Regions from separate parts of the Streptomyces sp. TG1A-60 genome, predicted to be linked through region 2. Evidence: riboswitches for the same ligand, from Rfam matches in the RefSeq annotation. Region 2 holds a riboswitch; each other region holds the start of a gene.

Region 1 (7,766 bases), 1.9 Mb from region 2:
CGTCCGAGCGGCGTCCACCCCGTACGACGGTCAGCCCGCCACGATCACCTGAAGCGGGTTGATGCCCGAGCTGAGGATCCGGACGGGAATCGGGCGGGGAAAGCCCCGCCCAATTCGGGAGAAAACCGCGGTGAACTGTGGTCCTGCGCCATTTCACCACCCCTGGGTCATCACATGGCGCGATCCGCATTCCTATGATGGGCGCACGACACCGCGGGCCGCTGCGACCAGGCAGTCCGATGCGGTGCAGACGCGGGCGATGGTGGTGGAGGGGTCGATGACTCAGGGGGCCGGTCAAGGACCCGAGGTGCGGACGCCGACGGTGCGCGATTTCCGCGTGCCCGCGTACGTCCACGAGGCCGGTCCGTACGGACACACCGCGCAGGCCGGCGAGACCTCCATGCCTTCCGAGGAGCCGGAGGGCTACCCCGAGGGGTACACCCCGACCCAGCGAGACCTACCGGTGATCAACCGGGGTGACACACTTCAGGTCGTGATCGACCCGGAGGCCGCGGCGGCCGAACAGCCCGCCACCCCGCCGAGTCCGCTCTTCGTCGTCGGGGACGTCCACGGCTACCTCGACGAACTTCTCGCCGCGCTCCGCGAGAAGGGCCTCGTCGACGCCGCGGGCAACTGGTCAGCGGGAACCGCCCGGCTCTGGTTCCTCGGCGACTTCACCGACCGCGGCCCCGACGGCATCGGCGTCATCGACCTCGTGATGCGCCTGTCCGCCGAGGCCGCGGCGGCCGGCGGCTACTGCAAGGCCCTCATGGGCAACCACGAGCTGCTGCTGCTCGGCGCCAAGCGATTCGGCGACACCCCCGTCAACTCCGGCGCGGGCACCGCCACCTTCCAGGCCGCCTGGCTCCTCAACGGCGGCCAGAAGACCGACATGGACCGCCTCCAGGACCACCACCTCCAGTGGATGGCCCGCCTCGACGCCATGGAGGAGGTCGACGGCCACCTTCTGGTGCACTCCGACACCACCACCTACCGCGACTACGGCGACTCCATCGAGGCGGTCAACGACACCATCCGCGAGACGATCACGCGCAACGACCCGGACGAGGTCTGGGACCTCTTCCGCAAGTTCACCCGGCGCTTCTCCTTCCGCGACGAGGGCGGCGCCGACGCCGTGCGCTCCCTGCTGGACACCTACGGCGGCACGCGCATCGTGCATGGTCACAGCCCCATTCCGTACCTCCTGGGCGAGGTCGGCTCTGAGGACGGCGAGGACGACACGGGCCCTTCGGTCGAAGGTCCGTACATCTATGCGGACGGCCTGGCCGTCGCCATGGACGGCGGCGTGACCATGGCCGGAAAGCTGCTGGTCCAGCAACTTCCGTTGAGCAGCTGAGCCTTCACGGGCAGGCGTCCTCCGTCGGAAGAGTTCGCTGGCCAGGGGCCAATTTCTTCAAACCCCCTGTCACCGCCCGCCATCACCGCTCTACCATCGGCTTATCCGTAGCAGGCTCCCCTCCGTTTCTGCCCGACGGCTCGTCAGCATGCCGAGCCACAAGCCCTACGGAGCATCGGGGGATGCACATGAACAGCGTTCCGCAGCACCTGCTCAGTGAGGACCGCCAGGAGTACGAGCGGATCCTCGGCGAGGTGCTGCGCTCCGCACCACACCGCCCGGAACTCGCCGCCGGTCTCCGGCGGCTCAACCCCGAGCAGCTGCGCACCATGGCCCTCAACGCCACGGCGCTCATCACGGCCGCCGCGGCGACCGAATACCAGTACTACGTCAAGGTCCGCTACGAGTTCCGCAGCCCGTCGACAGGCACCACGCCCGCCCGTGAGGGGACGGCGTCCGGCTCGACCGAGCCGGACGGCACCGCGGTGGGACTCGCGGCAACCATGGGTGAGGTCACCGAGGCCGCCGGCGCGGGCGCCGGTGCCATCGCCGCGGTGCTCGCGCCCGTCCTCGCCGGAACGGCCGCGGTGCTCTTCCTGCTCGTGGGGTGCGTCATGAAGGTGCTCGACCCCCAGCAAGCTATCGCCGACACCCTCCTCACCACCGGGTGGGTCTTCGGCGCGATCACGGCGGCGGCGATCCTGGTGGCCGCGGTCGCCCTCCTGCTCACCGCCCTGCGCAACAACGCCACGGCCCTCCTGGACCACGGAGCGCGCAGCGAGTTGAGCGACGAGGTGGCCCGCGCCCGGGAAGCCTGGCGCGAGGCCCTCCTGGAGCGCGGCATCCTGCCGTTCCTCCGTGATGCCCTCGCGAACCCGGGCCCGTCGGTGCTCGACGAACCGGGCCGGCAGTCCCCGCCCAGCCGCATGCCGCACCTCGGCTACGACCGCCCGAACTTCAGCAGCAGCCCGGAAAGCGGCAGCTCCGGCTCCCGCCCCAGCTTCTCCAGCCCGGATTTCACGAGCCCCGACTTCGGCAGCCCGGAGCACCAGCCCGAGTGACGCCCCGGGCTCCGGCCGCGGCCCTGCGACCACCGGACTTCGGCGGCCACCCGGTGCGCCGTCGGCCGGCGGCAGGCCCGGACTCATGGCGCCGCCGACCCGCGACGGCAGGCTCTCCCGGCAACCGGCCGGAAGAGCGCCGCTCGTCGTACGGGCACTCGGCTGCCGAGATCGAGCACGGCGGCCACGCGCCACCCTGCGCGTCGGCGCGCTCAGGGACCCGGTCCTACGCGTCGGCGCGCCAAGGGCCTGTCCGGCGGGCTTAGTCCGCCATCGGCAGATAGACGCGGTTCCCCGCCTCCGCGAACTCCTTGGACTTCTGGGCCATGCCCGCTTCGATCTCGGCCCGGGAACCGCCGTGTTCACGGCGGATGTCATGGGAGATCTTCATCGAACAGAACTTCGGGCCGCACATGGAGCAGAAGTGGGCCGTCTTGGCCGGCTCGGCCGGGAGCGTCTCGTCGTGGAACTCACGAGCCGTGTCAGGGTCGAGGGCCAGGTTGAACTGGTCCTCCCAGCGGAACTCGAAGCGGGCATCCGACAACGCGTCGTCCCACTCCTGTGCACCCGGGTGACCCTTGGCGATGTCCGCCGCGTGGGCCGCGATCTTGTAGGTGATGACGCCGGTCTTCACGTCGTCACGATCGGGCAGTCCCAGGTGTTCCTTGGGCGTGACGTAGCAGAGCATCGCAGTGCCCCACCACGCGATCATCGCGGCACCTATGCCTGAGGTGATGTGGTCGTACGCCGGCGCGACGTCCGTGGTCAGCGGGCCGAGCGTATAGAACGGAGCCTCATCGCAGATCTCCTGCTGCAGGTCGATGTTCTCCTTGATCTTGTGCATCGGGACATGGCCCGGGCCCTCGATCATGGTCTGTACGTGGAAACGCTTCGCGATCCGGTTGAGCTCCCCGAGTGTGCGCAACTCCGCGAACTGCGCCTCGTCGTTGGCGTCCGCGATAGAGCCCGGCCGCAGGCCGTCACCCAGCGAGTACGTGACGTCGTAGGCGGCGAGGATCTCGCACAGTTCCTCGAAGTTCTCGTAGAGGAACGACTCCTTGTGGTGGGCCAGGCACCAGGCCGCCATGATCGAGCCGCCGCGCGAGACTATGCCGGTCTTGCGGTTCGCGGTCAGGGGGACGTACGCCAGGCGCACGCCCGCGTGGACCGTTATGTAGTCCACGCCCTGTTCGGCCTGCTCGATGACCGTGTCCTTGTAGATCTCCCAGGTCAGTTCCTCGGCCTTGCCGTCGACCTTCTCCAGTGCCTGGTAGAGCGGCACTGTTCCGATAGGGACGGGGGAGTTGCGCAGCACCCATTCACGAGTGGTGTGGATGTTCCGCCCAGTGGACAGGTCCATGACCGTGTCGGCGCCCCAGCGGGTCGCCCAGGTCATTTTCTCGACCTCCTCCTCGATGGAGGAGGTGACCGCGGAGTTTCCGATGTTGGCGTTCACCTTCACCAGGAACCGCTTACCGATGATCATCGGCTCGATCTCCGGATGGTTCACATTCGCGGGCAGTACGGCCCTGCCTGCGGCGATCTCCTCGCGGACGACCTCCGGTGAGACGTTCTCCCGTACGGCGACGAACTCCATCTCGGGGGTGATCTCCCCGCGTCGCGCATAGGCCAACTGGGTCACCGCCTGGCCGTCACGGCTCCGGCGCGGCTGGCGCGGTCGCCCCGGGAACACCGCGTCGAGATTGCGCAGTCCACCGCGCGGCGACGTGTGCTTGATCCCATCGTCCTCGGGGCGGACGGGGCGGCCCGCGTACTCCGCGGTGTCGCCACGGGCGATGATCCAGCTCTCGCGGAGAGGGAGGAGTCCCCTCCGGACATCGGTCTCCGCTGTCGGATCGGTGTACGGGCCGGAGGTGTCGTACAGGGTGACGGACTGCCCGTTGGTGAGGTGCACCTGGCGGACCGGCACCCGTAGATCGGGGCGTGAGCCCTCGATGTACGCCTTGTGCCAGCCGATGGACTTCCCGGCCTCCAGAGCCTGTCCGCCCTGGTTCTTTTCGCCCTCGGGCGAGGCAGATGCCCCGTCCGTCTGGCTGGAGGCAGACGTGCTTGTGTCCTCGATGGTCATATGGGACCTACTCCCTACGCCGGCATTACCCGGTAACAGGTTCAGCGGTCGACGCAGCGATTTCCGCCACGCGATGTTCCACGTGAAACATCGCGTCTGCGGAGGTCAGCGCCCTCTCAGCCCGGTGCTCCGAGCTCCCGCGTGTGCAAAGGTGCCTCAACGCTAGCGGCAGATGTGGCGCGGTGAACAGTGGGCATCGCTCGTTCTTGCGATGATCGGTCGGTGACCACGACGCAGCAGCCCCCGCCTCCGCCCCCCGAGCCGCCCCATGGCCATGGTCCCGGAAACGGCCATGGGCATGGTTCCGACGGCGGCCATGGACACGGTTCCGGGGGTGGTGGCCACGGCTCCGGAGGCGGGCATGGCCACGGTGACGGACATGGCCAAGGCCCGGTCCCCGGCGGCGGGCACGGCCATTCCCACAGCCACGGTCCCGCCGCGCCCGTCTCGCAGCACCTGCGCAAGGTGATCGCGGCGGTGCTGATCCCCTTCGCGACAGCGGTCGTCGTGGGCCTCGTCGCGCTCTGGCCCAGCGGCGCCCCGGCGCACGAGCGCACCGGGGTTGGCTTCGACCGGCAAACGCAGCAGGCCACCGTCACCAAGGTCGACGAGGTCGACTGCTCGTCGGTGAACGCCTCGGGCGGCACCCCGACCGGTGACACCTCCACGGCCGAGGGCTCGTCCGCCCAGCAGCAGGCGAGCGGCACCTGTAAGAAGGCCACGGTCCGGGTCGACACCGGCCAGGACAAGGGCCGTACGTTCACGGAGATCGTTCAGCCGGACCAGTCACGGCAGTTGGAGCAGGGCCAGGAGGTCGTGGTCGCGTACGAACCCGCCGCGCCCAGGGACCTGCAGTACTCGGTCACCGACGTGAACCGGAAGGTTCCGCTGGCGCTGCTCGCCGGCATCTTCGCGCTCGCCGTCGTGGCGGTGGGCCGGCTGCGCGGTGTCATGGCCCTCGTCTCGTTGGCCGCCAGCTTCCTGCTGCTGACCCTCTTCATCCTGCCGGCCATCCTGCAGGGCTCGAATCCACTGGTCGTCGCGGTGGTCGGGGCGAGCGCCATCATGCTGATCGCGCTCTACCTGTGCCATGGCCTCTCGGCCCGCACATCGGTGGCGGTGCTCGGCACGTTGATCTCCCTGGTGCTGATCGGTGTGCTGGGCTCGATGTTCATCGGCTGGGCCCATCTGACCGGCAACACGGACGACAACACCGGTCTGATCCACGGGCTGTACCCGACGATCGACATGAGCGGTCTGTTGCTCGCGGGCGTCATCATCGGTTCACTCGGTGTGCTCGACGACGTGACGGTCACCCAGACGTCGGCGGTCTGGGAGCTGCACGAGGCCAATCCGTCGATGGGCTGGCGCGGACTGTACCGCGCGGGCATCCGGATCGGCCGGGACCACATCGCCTCGGTGGTCAACACCCTCGTCCTCGCCTACGCCGGTGCCGCGCTGCCGCTGCTGCTGCTCTTCTCGATCGCGCAGAGCAGTGTCGGCACGGTCGCCAACAGCGAGCTGGTCGCCGAGGAGATCGTGCGTACGCTCGTCGGCTCGATCGGCCTGGTGGCGTCGGTTCCGGTGACCACCGCGCTGGCCGCCCTGGTCGTCTCGGCCGACCGCCCCGGGACCCCGGAAGCGACGGCGGTGCCCGCTCCGGCACGCGGTGGAAAGGGCCGCCGCCGCAAGCGCTGAAGCGTTACGGCACCCCGATGCCGCAGCCGTTCAGCCCGCGCTCTGTTCCTCCGCCAAGATGCGGTCCAGGGCCTCGTCGAGCAGTGTGTCGAAGTCCGCGAGGGAACGCTCCTGCCCCAGCGGCACGAGCTTGTCCGTACGGTCCAGGAAGGCCACGAGCGGCGCCGTGCCGACCCGGAACACCGCCTGGTCGGTGCCCACTTGTAGCCGGATCAGCACTTCGCCGAACGTCTCCGGATCGGCGGGCGCGATGTGGACGTCCCCGTCCCCGCACGGCCGCCCCACGCCGTCGATGAGCAGCTCCCGCCCGAAGGCCCAGGTCACGGGAGCATCACCAGGCAGGTGGAAGGTCAGCCGCACGGCGTAGGGATCACAGGTCTCGTAGCGCAGCTCCACCGGGATGCGGAAGGAGAGCTCCTCAGAGACGAGGAAGCTCATCATGACCTCTGCCTGTACCGACTCGCGCATCGCCTACCGCCGTGTTCGTCGACTGGCCAGGAATCATCCGCCTGACACCCCTGGAAGTTTGCTGAAAGTACACAAGAGATCACAAGGAGTGATTTTTCAGATACTGATAGAGATAGCGAGTGTCCCTAGCAGCTTTCCGATCTCGGCCTGCAATCGATGAGCTGCGGGCAGCAACCGGTCAGCCTGGTGCGAGGGCAGCGAGATGGCGAGGGCCCCGGCGGTCGTCCCCGCGGTGATGGGGATCGCGGCGCACACCGTCCCGAGCGCGTACTCCTGCCGCTCGACGACCGGCTGCATCCGCCCGATCCGGTCCAAGCGCCGTAGAAGCGTCTCTTTGTCACGGACCGTGTACGGGGTGATCGACTGCACCGGATGGCGGTCCAGATGGTCACGGCGGGCCTCGTCGCTCAGCTGGGACAGCAGGCACTGCCCGATGGCGTGGGCGTGGCCGGTCTCGCGGAAATCGGCCCATTCCTCGACCGCCGGGTTGCTCGGGCTGTCGGCGACGCACAGGACCTCGATCTCGCCGTCCCGGTAGATCGCGAAGTAGACGGCTGCGCCGAGAGTGTCCCGCCAGTGCGCCAGGGCCTCGCCCACCGTGCTGCGACGTTTCTGCCGCGCTCCACTGCTGCTCAGCCGCTCGGCCGCCTCACCGAGGAAGAACAGCCCCTTCTCCCGGCACAGATAGCCCTCATGGACCAGTGTGCGCAGCAAGTGGTACGCCGTCGGCAGCGCGACTCCCGCATCCCGCGCCAACTGCTTGGCGGGGGCCCCGTGCTCCCGCTCGGCGACGGCCTCCAGTAGCCGCATCGCCCGCTGCACGGAGCCGATCAGGGTCCCGGAGCTCGCCTCCGCCCCGGCCGGCGCAGCCGCCGAGGACGGGATGCGCGCCCCGCGCGCCAACCCATGCGCCCGCGCCTGTCTCGCGGGCGGCTCGCTGCGGCGCACGTTCTCCTCGCCCGGCGAGGTGCGTGGCTGCACGGGGGGAGACGGCGCCTTCGAGATCGTCGTACGCGGCGGGGGCGGCGGTGCGTGCTTCTCCGCGGCCCGGACACGCGGCTGCTCGGAGGCGGCTGCCGGTGTCGGTCTCAGG
Region 2 (7,766 bases):
GGGCCGCGTGGTCATCTTCGGCGCCGGTATGGGCATGCCGTACTTCTCCACCGACACCACCGCCGCCCAGCGTGCCCTGGAGATCGACGCCGAGGCGCTGCTCATGGGCAAGAACGGCGTGGACGGGGTCTACGACTCCGACCCCAAGACCAACCCGGACGCGGTCAGGTTCGACTCCCTCGGCTATGGCGAGGTCATCACCCGCGAGCTCAAGGTCGCCGATGCCACCGCCATCACGCTCTGCCGTGACAACAAGCTCCCGATCCTCGTGTTCGAGCTTCTCAAGGAGGGCAATATCGCGCGGGCCGTCAAGGGTGAGAAGATCGGCACTCTCGTGGGTGATCAGGGAAGCCGGGCCTGACCGGGTCCCTCCCCTGCCCGGGGGACGGAGCCTGACCGGGGGATGGACAATGTCCTGCCGGTCGGGAACCGTGCAGGAACAAGACGCGACGCAGCCGGCCGCCGACCAGACCAAGTACAGCTGCCGGGCCTACTCAAGACACGCAGGAGCAAGTGGTGATCGAAGAGACCCTCCTCGAGGCCGAGGAGAAGATGGAGAAGGCCGTCGTGGTCGCCAAGGACGACTTCGCGGCGATCCGTACCGGTCGTGCGCACCCGGCGATGTTCAACAAGATCGTGGCCGACTACTACGGTGCGCTGACGCCGATCAACCAGCTGGCCTCGTTCTCGGTGCCGGAGCCGCGAATGGCCGTGGTGACCCCGTTCGACAAGACCGCCCTGCGCAACATCGAGCAGGCGATCCGCGACTCCGACCTCGGTGTCAACCCGAGCAACGACGGCAACATCATCCGGGTGGTGTTCCCCGAGCTGACCGAGGAGCGCCGCCGCGACTACATCAAGGTCGCCAAGAGCAAGGCGGAGGACTCCAAGGTGTCCATCCGCTCTGTTCGCCGCAAGGCCAAGGACGCGATCGACAAGCTCGTCAAGGACGGCGAGGTCGGTGAGGACGAGGGCCGTCGTGCGGAGAAGGAGCTCGACGACACCACCGCGAAGTACGTCGCTCAGGTGGACGAGCTGCTCAAGCACAAGGAAGCGGAGCTCCTCGAGGTCTGATGAACGACTCTTCCTGGGGGGCGCCGCCACAAGCCGGGTACTGGGCGCCGACCGACCGGGGACCTGTCCAGGGGCACGCCCCGGCGGGTCCCACGTACGATGCGTCCGAGGACCAGCGTCCGATGCAGACTCAGGCCATGCCCATCGTGCCCGATGTACCCTCGCATGGCGGGAACCAGGACGACGACCGGGGGGCCGCCCGGGAGGGCGGCCCCCGTTCCGCGACGAGACGCCGTCGGCGCGTCCCCACGGGGGGGCGCCGCAGAAGCCGGATCCCATGCCCGACGCCCCGCAACCCGCCCCGCAGAAGAAGAGCGCGGGCCGTGACCTGAGTGCCGCCATAGGAGTCGGCGTCGGGCTCGGCGTGGTCATCGTCGCGTCGCTGTTCATCGTCAAGGCGGCCTTCGTCGGCGTGATAGTGGTCGCCGTGGTGGTGGGGCTGTGGGAGCTCACCTCCCGCCTGCAGGAACGCAGGGGCATCAAGGCGCCCCTCGTGCCGCTCGCGGTCGGCGGGGCCGCCATGGTCGTCGCCGGGTACGTACGCGGGCCCGAGGGCGCGTGGGTGGCCATGGCGCTCACCGCGCTCGCCGTGCTCGTCTGGCGGATGACGGAACCGCCGGAGAACTACCTCAAGGACGTCACGGCAGGGGTCTTCGCGGCCTTCTACGTGCCGTTCCTGGCCACGTTCGTCGCGCTCATGCTCACCGCCGACGACGGGCCGCGGCGGGTCCTCGTGTTCCTGGTGCTGACCGTCGTCAGCGACACGGGCGCGTACGCCGTCGGCTGGCGCTTCGGCAAGCACAAGCTCGCGCCCCGCATCAGCCCCGGCAAGACCCGCGAGGGTCTGCTCGGCGCGGTCGCCTTCGCCATGGCCGCGGGCGCGCTGCTCATGCAGTTCGTCATCGACGACGGCATCTGGTGGCAGGGCCTGCTCCTCGGCCTCGCCGTCGCCGCCAGCGCCACGCTGGGCGACCTCGGCGAGTCCATGATCAAACGGGATCTCGGCATCAAGGACATGGGCACCCTGCTGCCGGGCCACGGCGGCATCATGGACCGCCTGGACTCCCTCCTCCCGACCGCTCCGGTGGTCTGGCTGCTCCTGGTGCTGTTCGTGGGCTCCGGCTGACCGGTCGGCGATGCGTACGTGACGCGTGTGGGCCCCGCCCCGGTTCGCCGGGACGGGGCCCACTGGCGTGAACTCCGGGGCAGTCGGCCCCTGGCACGCTGTGGCCTGGGCCACCAGAGTTGATCTGCGACACTGGGAGGGTTATGCCTGCACCCGGAGAACTCACTTTCGTCGCCCCCCGCGGAGCCAAGAAGCCGCCGCGGCATCTCGCTGATCTCACGCCTGCGGAGCGTAAGGAGGCTGTTGCCGCGGTCGGGGAGAAGCCGTTTCGCGCCAAGCAGCTGTCGCAGCACTACTTCGCGCGGTACGCGCACGACCCGGAACAGTGGACCGACATCCCCGCGGGTGCGCGCACGAAGCTGCGGGAGGCATTGCTTCCGGAGCTGATGACGGTCGTGCGGCATCTGTCGACCGACCAGGAGACTACGCGGAAGACGCTGTGGCGGCTGTTCGACGGGACGCTCGTCGAGTCGGTGCTGATGCGGTACCCGGACCGGGTCACCATGTGCATCAGTTCGCAGGCCGGGTGCGGGATGAACTGTCCCTTCTGCGCCACCGGGCAGGCCGGGCTGGACCGGAATCTGTCCACCGCCGAGATCGTCCATCAGATCGTCGACGGGATGCGGGCGCTGCGGGACGGGGAGATCCCGGGTGGGCCCGCGCGGCTCTCCAACATCGTCTTCATGGGGATGGGTGAGCCGCTCGCCAACTACAACCGCGTCGTCGGGGCCATCCGCCGGCTCACCGATCCCGAGCCGGACGGGCTCGGGCTCTCGCAGCGGGGGATCACCGTGTCGACGGTCGGGCTCGTGCCGGCCATCCACCGGTTCGCGGACGAGGGCTTCAAGTGCCGGCTCGCGATCTCGCTGCACGCGCCGGACGACGAGCTGCGGGACACGCTCGTACCGGTGAACACGCGGTGGAAGGTGCGCGAGGTCCTGGACGCCGGGTGGGAGTACGCGGCCAGGTCCGGGCGGCGGCTGTCCATCGAGTACGCACTCATCCGGGACATCAACGACCAGGCGTGGCGCGGTGACCGGCTGGGCCGGCTGCTCAAGGGCAGGCCCGTGCACGTCAACCTCATCCCGCTCAACCCGACGCCGGGCTCCAAGTGGACCGCCTCCCGTCCCGAGGACGAGAAGGCGTTCGTCGACGCCATCGCCGCGCACGGTGTGCCGGTGACCGTCCGGGACACCCGGGGGCAGGAGATCGACGGGGCGTGCGGGCAACTGGCGGCCACCGAGAGGTAGGCGGAGTGCCGGCCACCGGGCGGGAGTCAGGATCCGGCCACGGGGTACTCTGACCTTCGTACACATCTTCATATTCCGACAGGGGAGCGCCACAGCGCTGAGAGTGCGGCAACCAGGCCGCAGACCCTCTGAACCTCGCCCAGGTCATTCTGGGTAGGAAGTTCGGTCATCACTCAAGCTGTTGCGCCCTGCGCGGGAACCCTTCGGGATCCCGGGCAGGGCCGCGTCTCTTCCTGGTCACCCCCAGGAGGAATCAAGTCAGTGGGCATCACCAAGAAGGCAACGGTCCTGGTCGTCGGGCTGGGCCTGGTCACTCTGTCGGCGTGCGGGTCGTCCGGATCGGGTGGCAGCGACGGTGGCACCGATTCCAAGACCGTCACCCTCGTCAGCCACGGCTCCTTCGCCTACTCCAAGGACGTGCTGAAGGCGTTCGAGAAGGAGTCCGGCTACAAGGTCAAGGTCCTCAAGAGCGGTGACGCCGGCCAGGCCGTGAACCAGGCGATCCTGACCAAGGACAACCCGCAGGGCGACGTCTTCTTCGGCGTCGACAACACGCTGCTGTCGCGCGCGCTCGACAACGGCCTCTTCCAGCCGTATGAGGCGAAGGGCCTCGACAAGGTCGGCGCCGAGTACCAGCTCGACAAGGACGAGCACCGGGTGACGCCCGTCGACTCCGGTGACATCTGCGTCAACTACGACAAGGCGTACTTCACCGAGCACAAGATCGATCCGCCGCAGACGTTCGACGATCTGGTCGAGCCCGAGTACAAGGATCTCCTCGTCACCGAGAACGCCTCCACATCCTCGCCCGGACTCGGATTCGTCCTCGGTACGGCCGCGAAGTACGGCGACGAGGGATGGGAGGGATACTGGCAGAAGCTCAAGGCCAACGGTGTGAAGGTCGTCGACGGCTGGGAACAGGCGTACTACCAGGAGTTCTCCGGTTCGACGGACGGCAAGAAGGCCGGGGGCGACCGGCCCCTCGTCGTGTCGTACGCCTCCTCGCCGCCCGCCGAGGTCGTCTACGCGGACCCGCGCCCGAAGACCGCGCCGACCGGGGTCGCGACCGGCACCTGTTTCCGGCAGATCGAGTTCGCGGGGCTGCTGAGCAACGCGAAGAACGCCGAGGGCGGCAAGGCGCTGATCGACTTCCTGATCTCGAAGGAGTTCCAGGAGGACATGCCGCTCAACATGTTCGTGTACCCGGTGGTCGAGGGGGCGTCCGTGCCCGCCGAGTTCACCGAGTACGGGCCCGCGGCGAAGGACCCCGAGACCATGGCGCCGGAGAAGATCGCCGAGAAGCGTGACCAGTGGGTCAAGTCGTGGACCTCGCTCGTACTGAAGTAACCGGGACACCTGCCGAGGCGGCGAAGGCCCCTCGGCGGAGGGCCCGCACAGGCAGCGCGGCGCGGCTCGGGCTCATGGTCCTGCCCGTCGTTTTCTTCGCGGTGTTCTTCGCCTATCCCGTCGCCGCGATCGTCGCACGGGGGCTGAAGGCCGAAGGGGAAGGCGGGGGCTGGCGGTTCGGGCGGATCGCGGAGGTGCTGGGGGACTCCGGGATCCGGCACGTGCTGTGGTTCACCACCTGGCAGGCGCTCGTCTCGACCGCGCTCACGCTGCTGATCGCGCTCCCTGGCGCGTATGTCTTCGCGCGCTTCGATTTCAGGGGCAAGGACATCCTGCGGGCGGTCGTCACCGTGCCGTTCGTGCTGCCCACCGTGGTCGTCGGCACGGCGTTCCTGGCGCTGGTCGGGCGTGGCGGGATGTTCGACGACCTGTGGGGCGTACGTCTGGACACGACGGTCTGGGCGATCCTGCTCGCGCATGTGTTCTTCAACTACGCCGTCGTCGTACGGACGGTGGGCGGCCTCTGGGCGCAGCTCGACCCCCGGCAGGAGGAGGCCGCGCGGATGCTCGGGGCGTCCCCGCTCGCGGCCTGGCGGAAGGTGACGCTCCCGGCGCTCGGGCCCGCCGTGGCCGCCGCCACGCTGATGGTGTTCCTCTTCACCTTCACCTCGTTCGGGGTGGTGCAGGTTCTCGGTGGGCCGACCTTCTCGACGCTCGAAGTGGAGATCTACCGGCAGACCTCGGAGATCTTCGACCTGGCGACGGCCGCCGTGCTGACGCTCGTGCAGTTCGTCGCGGTCGCTCTGGTCCTCGTCGTGCACGCCTGGACCGTACGGCGGCGGGAGAGCGCGCTGCGGCTGGGGGACGCGTCGCTCACGGCCCGGAAGCCACGCGGGGCGGGACAGTGGGCGTTGCTGGGCATGGTCCTCGCCACCGTCGTGGTGCTGATTCTGCTGCCGCTGGGCGTGCTGGTGGAGCGGTCGCTCGACGCGCCGGGATTCGGCTACTACAAGGCGCTGACCGGTGACGACAGCGGGATCTTCCTGGTGGCGCCGATCGAGGCGGTCGGCAACTCGCTCAGCTACGCGCTGGCCGCGACCGCCATCGCCCTGCTGATCGGCTCCCTCTCCGCCGCCGCGCTCACCCGGCGGGCCGGCCGGCTCGTCAGGGGCTTCGACGCGCTGCTCATGCTGCCGCTCGGGGTGTCCGCGGTGACCGTCGGCTTCGGGTTCCTGATCGCGCTGGACGAGCCGCCGCTGGACCTGCGGTCGTCCTGGATCCTGGTGCCGCTCGCCCAGGCACTGGTGGGCGTCCCCTTCGTCGTACGGACCATGCTGCCCGTGCTGCGGGCGGTGGACGAGCGGCTGCGGGAGGCGGCGGCCGTGCTCGGGGCGTCGCCCTGGCGGGTGTGGCGCGAGGTCGACCTGCCGATGGTGCGGCGGGCGCTGCTGATCGCCGCCGGGTTCGCCTTCGCCGTGTCGCTCGGGGAGTTCGGGGCGACCGTGTTCATCGCGCGCGCCGACAACCCGACGCTGCCGGTCGCCGTGGCACGGCTGCTCGGCCGGCCCGGGGACCTCAACTACGGCCAGGCCATGGCCCTTTCGACGATTCTGATGGTGGTGTGCGCGGTGGCCCTGCTGGTGCTGGAACGACTCCGTACCGATCGCACGGGGGAGTTCTGATGTTGCTCAGGCTTGCGGAGGCGACCGTACGGTTCGACGGGCGGCCCGTGCTCGACGCGGTCGACCTGGAGGTCGCGGAGCACGAGGTCGTGTGTGTGCTGGGGCCCAGTGGCAGTGGCAAGTCGACGCTGCTGCGGGTGGTCGCCGGGCTCCAACCCCTCGACGGCGGGCGGGTGCTGCTCGACGGCCGGGACCAGTCGGGCGTGCCCGCGCACCAGCGTGGCGTCGGCCTGATGTTCCAGGACCACCAGCTCTTCCCGCAGCGGGACGTGGCCGGCAACGTCGCCTTCGGGCCTCGTATGCGCGGGGCCGCGAAGGACGAACGGGCCGGACGGGTGAGGGAGTTGCTGGAGCTGGTGGGGCTGCCCGGGGCCGCGCGCCGGCGGGTCGGAGAGCTGTCCGGCGGTGAGCAGCAGCGGGTCGCGCTGGCCCGCGCCCTCGCCCCGCGCCCCCGGCTGCTGATGCTCGACGAACCCCTCGGTCAGCTGGACCGCTCGCTGCGGGAGCGGCTCGTCGTCGAACTGCGGGAGCTGTTCGGGGTGTTGGGCACCACCGTGCTGGCGGTCACGCACGACCAGGGTGAGGCGTTCGCGCTGGCCGGCCGGGTCGTGGTGATGCGGGACGGCCGGATCGCCCAGTCCGGCACGCCCCTTGAGGTCTGGCAGCGGCCCGTGAACGAGTTCGTGGCTCGCTTCCTCGGCTTCGACAACGTGGTCGACGCGACGGTGGCCGGGCAGGCCGCGGACACCCCGTGGGGCAAGGTGCCGGTGCCGGAGGGCGCACCGCAGGGGCCGTGCGCGCTCCTGGTCCGGGCCGCCGGGGTACGGCTGGTCGACGCGGCCGACGGGCTGCGCTGCACCGTGGCCGCGCGCACCTTCCGGGGCACCCATGTCGCCGTGCACCTTCAGCCGGGGGATGCGCCGCGTTTGGAGGCGGCGTGCGCCCTGCGGGACGCGCCGGAGCCCGGGGACGAGGTCGGCGTGAGCTTCGACGCGGCCGAAATCGTCGTGCTGGAGGGCGGTCCGGCCGCATAAGGTGCGGCACCATGACCATGAGCAGGCAAGAACCCCGAGTCCGGCACGACCGCTACTGCACCGAGATCGAGTTCCAGGTACGGCGGTTGAGGGACATCGTGACCTCCGGCGCCGATCTGTCGGCGACCGTGCCGACCTGTCCCGACTGGTCACTGGAAGAGCTGATACGCCACACCGGCGGCGCCCTGCGCTGGGTCGAACTGAACGTACGGACCCGGTCGAAGGAAGAGGTGCCCGAGTCGGACGTCCCGCT
Region 3 (7,766 bases), 3.9 Mb from region 2:
TCGCCCATGGGATCGCCGGGCGGGTCGCCGCGGACCGCGAGCATGTTGCGGATCCCGGCGTCCGCGTACTGGCCGATGATGTTGCGCAGCTCGGCGATGGAGTGGCTGACCGCGGTGAGGTGGGCGACCGGGGTGAGGGTGGTGTCGGCGGCGATCTGCTCGGTCGCCTTCACCGTGCCGGCCCGGGTGGAGCCGCCGGCGCCGTACGTCACGGAGACGAAGCTGGGCGCGATCGCCTCGATCCTGCGGAGGGCGTTCCACAGGTTCCGCTCGCCCTTCTCGGTCTTGGGTGCCCAGAACTCGAACGAGTACGTGGTCTTGCCCGTGGCGAGCATGTCACGCACGGTGCGTGCGCGATCAGTCCTGGTGGAAGCGGTTCCTAGGGCCATATCGGCAGGTTAGCCAGGTCAGGACCGTCCCCCAACCAGAGCAGGGCGTTTTGACCGTTTTGCCGATCTGTTGTCCACGCCTTGGACGCAGGCGGCCGGGAGCGGGGGGCACGCTGGTGCCGTGGCACTAGAGGGCGCGCAGCCGCTTGGCGAACTCCGCTGCCGCGGCTCCGGGGTCGTCGGCCAGCGTGATCGCCCGGACGACGACGGCCCTGCGGGCGCCCGCCTCGACGACCTCGTCGAGGTTGCCGAGGTCGATGCCGCCGATGGCGAACCAGGGGCGGTCGGTGCCGAGGGCCGCGGTGTACCGCACGAGGTCCAGGCCGGGGGCGTGGCGGCCGGGCTTGGTGGGGGTGGGCCAGCAGGGGCCCGTGCAGAAGTAGTCCACGCCTTCCTGGACGGCCGCGGCCGAGGCCTCCGCCTCGGCGTGCGTGGAGCGGCCGATGAGGACGTCCGCACCGAGGATCGCGCGGGCGGCGGGGACCGGAAGGTCGCCCTGACCGAGGTGCAGGACGTCCGCACCGACGGCGTGGGCGACGTCCGCGCGGTCGTTGACGGCGAGCAGCCTCCCGTGCCGGCGGCACGCGTCCGCGAGGAGCTGGAGGTGTTCCAGTTCCTCGGCGGCCTCCATGCCCTTGTCGCGCAGCTGCACGATGTCCACGCCGCCGCCCAGGACCGCGTCCAGGAACTGCGGGAGGTCGCCCTGGCGCTTGCGGGCGTCCGTGCAGAGGTAGAGCCGGGCGTCGGCGAGGTGTGCGGCGGTGTCGGGCATGCGAGAGTCCCCCGTGGCGGAGCGGTGTCGGTGCGGTGTACGGGGACCGCGCCCCTCGCGGGCCCGGCTCCCGTACACCGCACAGGCGGCTGTTCCAGGTGTCGCGGTGTTTCGGATATGTCAGGTGTCAGGTGTCCCCGGTCAGACGGCGAGCGCCTGGGCGCGGCGCTTCACCTCCGTGCCGCGATTCTCGCTCAGGGCCTGGGCCGGGGTGCCGGGCAGGCTGGGGTCCGGAGTGAAGAGCCACTCCAGCATCTCTTCGTCGGTGAAGCCGTCGTCCCTCAGCAGGGTCAGGGTGCCGGACAGGCCCTTGACCACCCGGTCCCCGTCGATGAAGGCGGCGGGGACGTGCAGCGCGCGGTTCTCACCACGGCGTACGGCGATGAGCTGGCCTTCCTTCACCAGCTGCCGCACGCGCGTCACCTCGACGTCCAGCATCTCTGCGATGTCGGGGAGGGTCAGCCACGCGGGGACGAGAGCATCGATCTTTGCGTCAATCTCGGTCACGTCACCAAGACTGCCATCTGGGACTGACACTGGGTAGCCGAGCCGCCTCCGGCGGGGGCCGACCGGGGTGCTCCGCCCCCGGCGAAGGAACGCCGGAAGGAGGCGGAGAGGGCGGCCACGGGGAAGACGTGCCCGCGCTACGCCGTCGCCGCCTTCAGCGGTCTCGCCGGGTCCGTCAGCAGCTCCGGGTTCATCGGCGTGCCCGCCTCGATCAGGCGGCGGCCCTGGGCCAGGTCGCGGGGACGGCCCACGGCGAGGAGGGCGACGAGGCGGGAGGCGCGGAGCCAGCAGACGGTCCAGGCCGCGCCGGTGGGGTCGCCGCGCCAGAGGGTGGTGTCGGCACAGGCGTGGTGGCCGGCGTACTGGACGAAGCGGCTGAACTGCTCGGACCAGAAGTACGGGACCGGGTCGTAGGTCTCGGGGGTCTCGCCGAGGATGTTCGCGGCGACCGTGCGGGGGCCCTGGAGGGCGTTGTCCCAGTGGTGGACGAGGAGACGTCGGCCGTACCTTCCCGAAGGGAAGGAGGCGCAGTCGCCGACCGCGTAGACATCCCGCGCGGAGGCGCGCAGGTGGTCGTCGGCCACCACCTCGCCGTGGGCGCCCAGCTCGATGCCCGAGCCCGTCAGCCAGGCCGTCGCCGGGCGCGCGCCGATGCCGACGACCACGGCACCGGCGGGCACCCGGGTGCCGTCGTCCAGGATCACCGTCCCGGGCTCGACGCGTTCCACGCGCGCGTGGGTGCGCAGGGTGGTGCCGCTGTCGGCGTACCAGGCGGTCATCGGCGCGGCCACCTCGGCGGGGAGCGCGCCCGCGAGCGGGCGGTCGGCCGCCTCGACGACCGTCACCGCGCAGCCCGCCTCGCGCGCGGCCGTGGCGAACTCGGCGCCGATCCAGCCCGCGCCCACGACCACGATGTCGTGCTGCCGGGCCAGCACGGGCCGCAGCCGCTCGGCGTCGTCCAGGGTACGCAGCAGGTGCACCCCGGGCACGCCCTCGGCGCCCGGCAGACGGATCGGTTCGGCGCCGGTGGCGAGGACCAGGACGTCGTACGGGACGGGGCCGGTGGGCGTGTCGAGTTCGTGGTCGGCGGGGCGCAGGCCCGCCACTTCGCGGCCCAGCCGGAGTTCGATGCCGAGCGCCTCGAAGTCGACGTCGAAGGCGGAGCCCTCGGACTTGCCGAGCAGCACGGCCTTGGACAGCGGCGGCCGGTCGTACGGCTGGTGGGGCTCGGCGCCGATCAGTGTCACATCGCCGTCGAAGCCCTGTTCGCGCAGGGCCACCGCGGTCTGTACCCCGGCCATCCCCGCGCCCACGACGACCACGCGCCGCGCCGCCGGGCCGCCCCTGTGCTGCGTCTGCTCGCTCACCAGCTCACCATAGACACCTGACAGTCAGTCAGTCAGCCGGTGGGCCGGCGGTCGCTCTCTGTGAGTCCGCCCACAGTCTCGTCGACCTGTTCCACCTGTTCCACCTGTTCCACCACGCTCGTCCCGCTGCCCGGCTGCGACTCCCACTCCCAGGTCTCCTCCAGGCGGACCCGTCCGTCGGGCAGTTCGACGACCAGGGACACGCAGTGCCCGGACGCGGTGGTCCCGTCGCTCTTCAGCTGCACGTACCGGAAGTCCAGCCGGTCGCCCTCGCGGGTGCCGACGAGGTGACCGCGTACGACGTCGCCGCCCGCGTACGCGGCCCAGATCTCGCCGTCCTTCTCGTGGTACGCGAACCGGGTGCGGGTGCCCACCTGGCCTGGGGCCTGGTCCGCGACCGGGGCGAGGACGAGACCGTCGAGCGAGCGGGGCATACGCGGAGGCTCCCTTACCGAGGCGTGCGGTACCGGGCTAGGGTGGCCAGCGTAAGCACTCGCGGGAGCCCGGACGCACCGGGCTGAGAGGGAGGCTGGCGGCCTCCGACCGTACGAACCTGATCCGGGTCATGCCGGCGAAGGGAGGGGCTGGACGCCCATGTCGCGTACGCACACGTCAGACGTCCTCGTCGTGGGGGGCGGCGTCATCGGGCTGGTGACGGCCTGGCGGGCCGCGCAGCGCGGGTTCGCCACGGCCGTGGTGGACCCCGAGCCCGGTGGCGGTGCCGCCCAGGTGGCGGCCGGGATGCTCGCCGCGGTCACCGAGCTGCACTACGGCGAACAGACGCTGCTGGGGCTCAACCTGGAGTCCGCGCGGCGCTATCCGGACTTCGCAGCCGAGCTGACGGAGGCGACCGGCCTCGACCTCGGCTACCGCCGGTCCGGCACGCTCGCCGTCGCGTTGGACGCCGACGACCGCGCCCATCTGCGGGAACTGCACGCCCTGCACTACCGGTCGGGCCTCGCGTCGGAGTGGCTCAGCGGCCGCGAATGCCGCCGTCTGGAGCCGATGCTCGCGCCGGGCGTGCGCGGCGGGCTGCGCGTCGACGGGGACCATCAGATCGACCCGAGGCGGCTCTCCAGGGCCCTCGTCACGGCCTGCGAGCGCGCCGGGGTGGCGTTCCACCGGGCCTGGGCCGAGGAGCTGTCGGTGGTCCGGGAGCGGGCCGCCGGGGTTCGGGCCGGCGACGGTGACCAGCTGGCCTCCGGGCAGGTCGTCCTCGCCGCGGGCAGCCTCAGCGGGCGGCTCCCCGGGGTGCCGGCCGAGGTGCTGCCGCCGGTGCGGCCGGTCAAGGGGCAGGTGCTGCGGCTGACCGTGCCGAAGCCGTACGCGCCTTTCCTGAGCCGGACCGTGCGGGCCGTGGTCCGCGGCAGCCACGTCTACCTGGTGCCGCGCGAGAACGGCGAACTCGTCGTCGGCGCGACCAGCGAGGAGCAGGGCTGGGACACGACGGTCACCGCGGGCGGGGTGTACGAACTGCTGCGCGACGCCCATGAACTCGTCCCCGGGATCACCGAGCTCCCGCTCACCGAGACCCGCGCGGGACTGCGTCCCGCCTCCCCCGACAACGCGCCGCTCCTCGGCCCCACCGAACTCGACGGCCTGCTCCTCGCCACGGGCCACTACCGCAACGGGGTGCTCCTCACCCCGGTCACCGGCGACGTCATGGCGTACGCCCTGACCAGCGGCGAGCTGCCGCAGGAGGCCCGCGACTTCACGCCGCTGCGGTTCCGCGCCGGCGCGTCCCGCACACTCGTGGAGCAGCCCGTATGAGCGCCACCGGGACGCTGGGCGTCCTCGTCAACGGAGAGCGGCGGCAGATCGCCGCGGGCACCGCCCTGGACGCGCTGGTGCGGACGCTCACCGCGTCCCCCTCCGGGGTCGCCGCCGCGCTCAACGAAACCGTCGTCCCGCGCGCGCGGTGGGCGTCCACCGCTCTCTCCGAGGGGGACCGCGTCGAGGTCCTCACCGCCGTCCAAGGAGGCTGATCCCATGGCAGACGACCCCTTCGTCCTCGGCGGTACGACCTACTCGTCCCGCCTGATCATGGGCACCGGCGGCGCCACCGGCCTCGACGTCCTGGAGCGCGCGCTGATGGCCTCCGGCACGGAGCTGACGACGGTCGCGATGCGCCGGGTGAACACCTCGGTGCACGGCTCGGTCCTGTCCGTGCTCGACCGGCTCGACATCCGGGTGCTGCCCAACACGGCCGGCTGTTTCACGGCGGGCGAGGCCGTGCTGACCGCCCGCCTCGCGCGCGAGGCGCTCGGCACCTCGCTGGTCAAGCTGGAGGTCATCGCCGACGAGCGGACTCTGCTGCCCGACCCGATCGAGTTGCTGGACGCCGCCGAGACACTGGTCGACGACGGCTTCACGGTACTGCCGTACACCAGCGACGACCCCGTCCTCGCGCGGAAGCTGGAGGACGTCGGCTGTGCCGCGATCATGCCGCTCGGGTCGCCCATCGGGTCCGGGCTCGGGATCCGCAATCCGCACAACTTCCGGCTGATCGTCGAGCACGCGCGCGTGCCGGTGATTCTCGACGCGGGTGCCGGGACGGCGTCGGACGTCGCCCTCGCGATGGAGCTGGGATGTGCGGGCGTCATGCTCGCCTCGGCCGTGACCCGGGCGCAGGAGCCGGTGCTCATGGCCGAGGGGATGCGGCACGCGGTGGAGGCGGGGCGGCTGGCGTACCGGGCGGGGCGGATCCCCCGGCGCCACTTCGCGCAGGCGTCGTCGCCGGGCGAGGGGCTGGCACGGCTGGATCCGGAACGGCCGGCGTTCTGAGTCGGATCTCACCCGCCCCACCAGCCTCGCTCGAACGTGCGAGCGAGATATGCCGGACACCTGCCTGTCACGGCCTTCCGGTCTCGGTCACAGGTCTGCTGCAGTACGTCCCGCCCGCCATGGGACCGACAGGGGGTGGCGGTGGCGGCTCGTACACTCACCTGCGTGGACACGACCCTTCAGGACCCGCTTGTCGGCCAGGTGCTCGACGGCCGGTATCGAGTCGAGGCGCGGATCGCGGTCGGCGGGATGGCCACGGTCTACCGGACCGTGGACACCCGCCTCGACCGCGTGCTCGCGCTCAAGGTGATGCATCCGACGCTGGCGGCCGACGGGACGTTCGTCGAGCGGTTCATCCGTGAGGCCAGGTCGGTGGCGCGGCTGTCGCACCCGAACGTGGTGGGGGTCTACGACCAGGGCACCGACGGCTCGTACGTGTACCTCGCGATGGAGTACGTCGCCGGCTGCACCCTCCGTGACGTGCTGCGCGAGCGCGGGGCGCTGCAGCCCCGGGCGGCGCTGGACATCCTGGAGCCGGTGCTCGCCGCGCTCGGTGCCGCGCACCGCGCCGGGTTCGTGCACCGGGACATGAAGCCGGAGAACGTGCTGATAGGGGACGACGGCCGGGTCAAGGTCGCCGACTTCGGGCTCGTCCGGGCCGTGGACACCGTCACCAGCACCACGGGCGCCGTTCTCGGCACCGTCGCCTACCTCGCCCCCGAGCAGCTGGAGCACGGCACGACCGACACCCGCGTCGACGTGTACGCGTGCGGCGTGATGCTGTACGAGATGCTCACCGGCGGCAAACCGCACGGTGGGGACTCCCCCGCCCAGGTGCTCTACCACGCGCTCCACGACGACGTGCCGCCCCCGTCGGCCGCGGTGCCCGGGCTGCCGTACGAGCTGGACGAGCTGGTCGCCTGGGCGACCGCCCGCAATCCGGAGCTACGGCCCTACGACGCCGTCGCGCTGCTCGCGCAGACGCGTCAGGCGCGGGCCGGGCTCAGCGGCGAGCAGCTGGACGCGATGCCGCCGCAGGCGATGGCCGGCGACCACGACAACGCGGAGGACCGGACGAGCGTGATCCCGCTCTCTCTGTCCGTGTCGCGGTCGGTGCCGGAGGACCCCGGACGGTTGCTGAACCGCACGAGCCGGTTCGAGTCGCCGCCGCCACCGCCCCGACGCACCCGCGGCGGTGGCGCGCCTCGGCGCGGTCTCCTCGCGATCGTCGTCGCCGTGCTGCTCGTACTCGGGGTGGGCGGGGGCGTCTGGTACATCAACTCGGGCCAGTTCACCCAGGTCCCGGCGGTGCTGCAGCAGAGCGAGGCGGACGCGACGAAGCGGCTCGACGGCGCCGGGCTGGACGTCGACATCAAGCGCGCGTTCAGCGACACCGTCGAGCGCGGCAAGGTCATCGGCACCGACCCGGCGCCCGGCGAGCGGATCCGGGACAACGACACCGTGACGGTGACGGTATCCAAGGGCCGGGAGACCGTCGAGGTGCCCGACCTGCGGGGCTACCGGCTGGACCTCGCGAAGACCGGGCTGAAGGACGACGGGCTCGAACCGGGCCTGGTGACACGGGAGTTCAGCGACGAGGTCGTCAGGGGCCAGGTGATCAGCACCCAGCCGGGCGCCGGCACCGAGGTCTCCTCGGGCGCGGCCGTCCGGATCGTGGTCAGCCGGGGTGCGCCGGTGGAGGTGCCCGAGGTGACCGGCGCCTCGGTCGAGGACGCCACCGCCGAGCTGGAGGAGGCGGGCCTCAAGGTGAAGATCGCTTCGAACCGGGTCAACTCCGAGTTCGACAAGGGGCTCGTGGCCGAGCAGGCGCCGGGAGAGGGCAAGCAGGCCGGCGAGGGCGACACCGTGACCCTGACGATCTCCAAGGGGCCCGTGATGGTCGAGGTCCCCGACGTCGTGGGCGACAGCGTCGACGAGGCGACCCGG

The links. A riboswitch is a leader RNA that binds a small molecule or an ion and turns the genes downstream of it on or off. The one in region 2 is predicted to bind thiamine pyrophosphate.
Region 1: it holds a riboswitch for thiamine pyrophosphate, as region 2 does, so the genes downstream of both, thiC (phosphomethylpyrimidine synthase ThiC) here and WBG99_RS09125 (thiamine ABC transporter substrate-binding protein) in region 2, are expected to answer to the same signal.
Region 3: it holds a riboswitch for thiamine pyrophosphate, as region 2 does, so the genes downstream of both, thiO (glycine oxidase ThiO) here and WBG99_RS09125 (thiamine ABC transporter substrate-binding protein) in region 2, are expected to answer to the same signal.

The regions. Positions count from the first base shown of each region.
Region 1 covers NZ_CP147520.1:4,129,895-4,137,660, reverse strand. Annotated here, with positions in the region: gene WBG99_RS17725 (LacI family DNA-binding transcriptional regulator) at 1-62, shown strand, start outside; gene WBG99_RS17720 (metallophosphoesterase) at 263-1,357, shown strand; gene WBG99_RS17715 (hypothetical protein) at 1,540-2,418, shown strand; gene thiC (phosphomethylpyrimidine synthase ThiC) at 2,681-4,507, opposite strand; TPP riboswitch at 4,502-4,658, opposite strand; gene WBG99_RS17705 (YibE/F family protein) at 4,730-6,205, shown strand; gene WBG99_RS17700 (SsgA family sporulation/cell division regulator) at 6,236-6,673, opposite strand; gene WBG99_RS17695 (IclR family transcriptional regulator C-terminal domain-containing protein) at 6,770-7,558, opposite strand.
Region 2 covers NZ_CP147520.1:2,273,241-2,281,006, reverse strand. Annotated here, with positions in the region: gene pyrH (UMP kinase) at 1-361, shown strand, start outside; gene frr (ribosome recycling factor) at 517-1,074, shown strand; partial or broken gene WBG99_RS09135 (phosphatidate cytidylyltransferase) at 1,074-2,200, shown strand; gene rlmN (23S rRNA (adenine(2503)-C(2))-methyltransferase RlmN) at 2,344-3,450, shown strand; TPP riboswitch at 3,521-3,628, shown strand; gene WBG99_RS09125 (thiamine ABC transporter substrate-binding protein) at 3,712-4,797, shown strand; gene WBG99_RS09120 (iron ABC transporter permease) at 4,872-6,479, shown strand; gene WBG99_RS09115 (ABC transporter ATP-binding protein) at 6,479-7,513, shown strand; gene WBG99_RS09110 (maleylpyruvate isomerase family mycothiol-dependent enzyme) at 7,525-7,766, shown strand, end outside.
Region 3 covers NZ_CP147520.1:6,164,908-6,172,673, reverse strand. Annotated here, with positions in the region: gene metF (methylenetetrahydrofolate reductase [NAD(P)H]) at 1-389, opposite strand, end outside; gene thiE (thiamine phosphate synthase) at 517-1,161, opposite strand; gene WBG99_RS26855 (Rv2175c family DNA-binding protein) at 1,303-1,668, opposite strand; gene WBG99_RS26850 (FAD-dependent oxidoreductase) at 1,806-3,035, opposite strand; gene WBG99_RS26845 (hypothetical protein) at 3,068-3,469, opposite strand; TPP riboswitch at 3,521-3,632, shown strand; gene thiO (glycine oxidase ThiO) at 3,630-4,805, shown strand; gene thiS (sulfur carrier protein ThiS) at 4,820-5,020, shown strand; gene WBG99_RS26830 (thiazole synthase) at 5,025-5,819, shown strand; gene pknB (Stk1 family PASTA domain-containing Ser/Thr kinase) at 5,985-7,766, shown strand, end outside.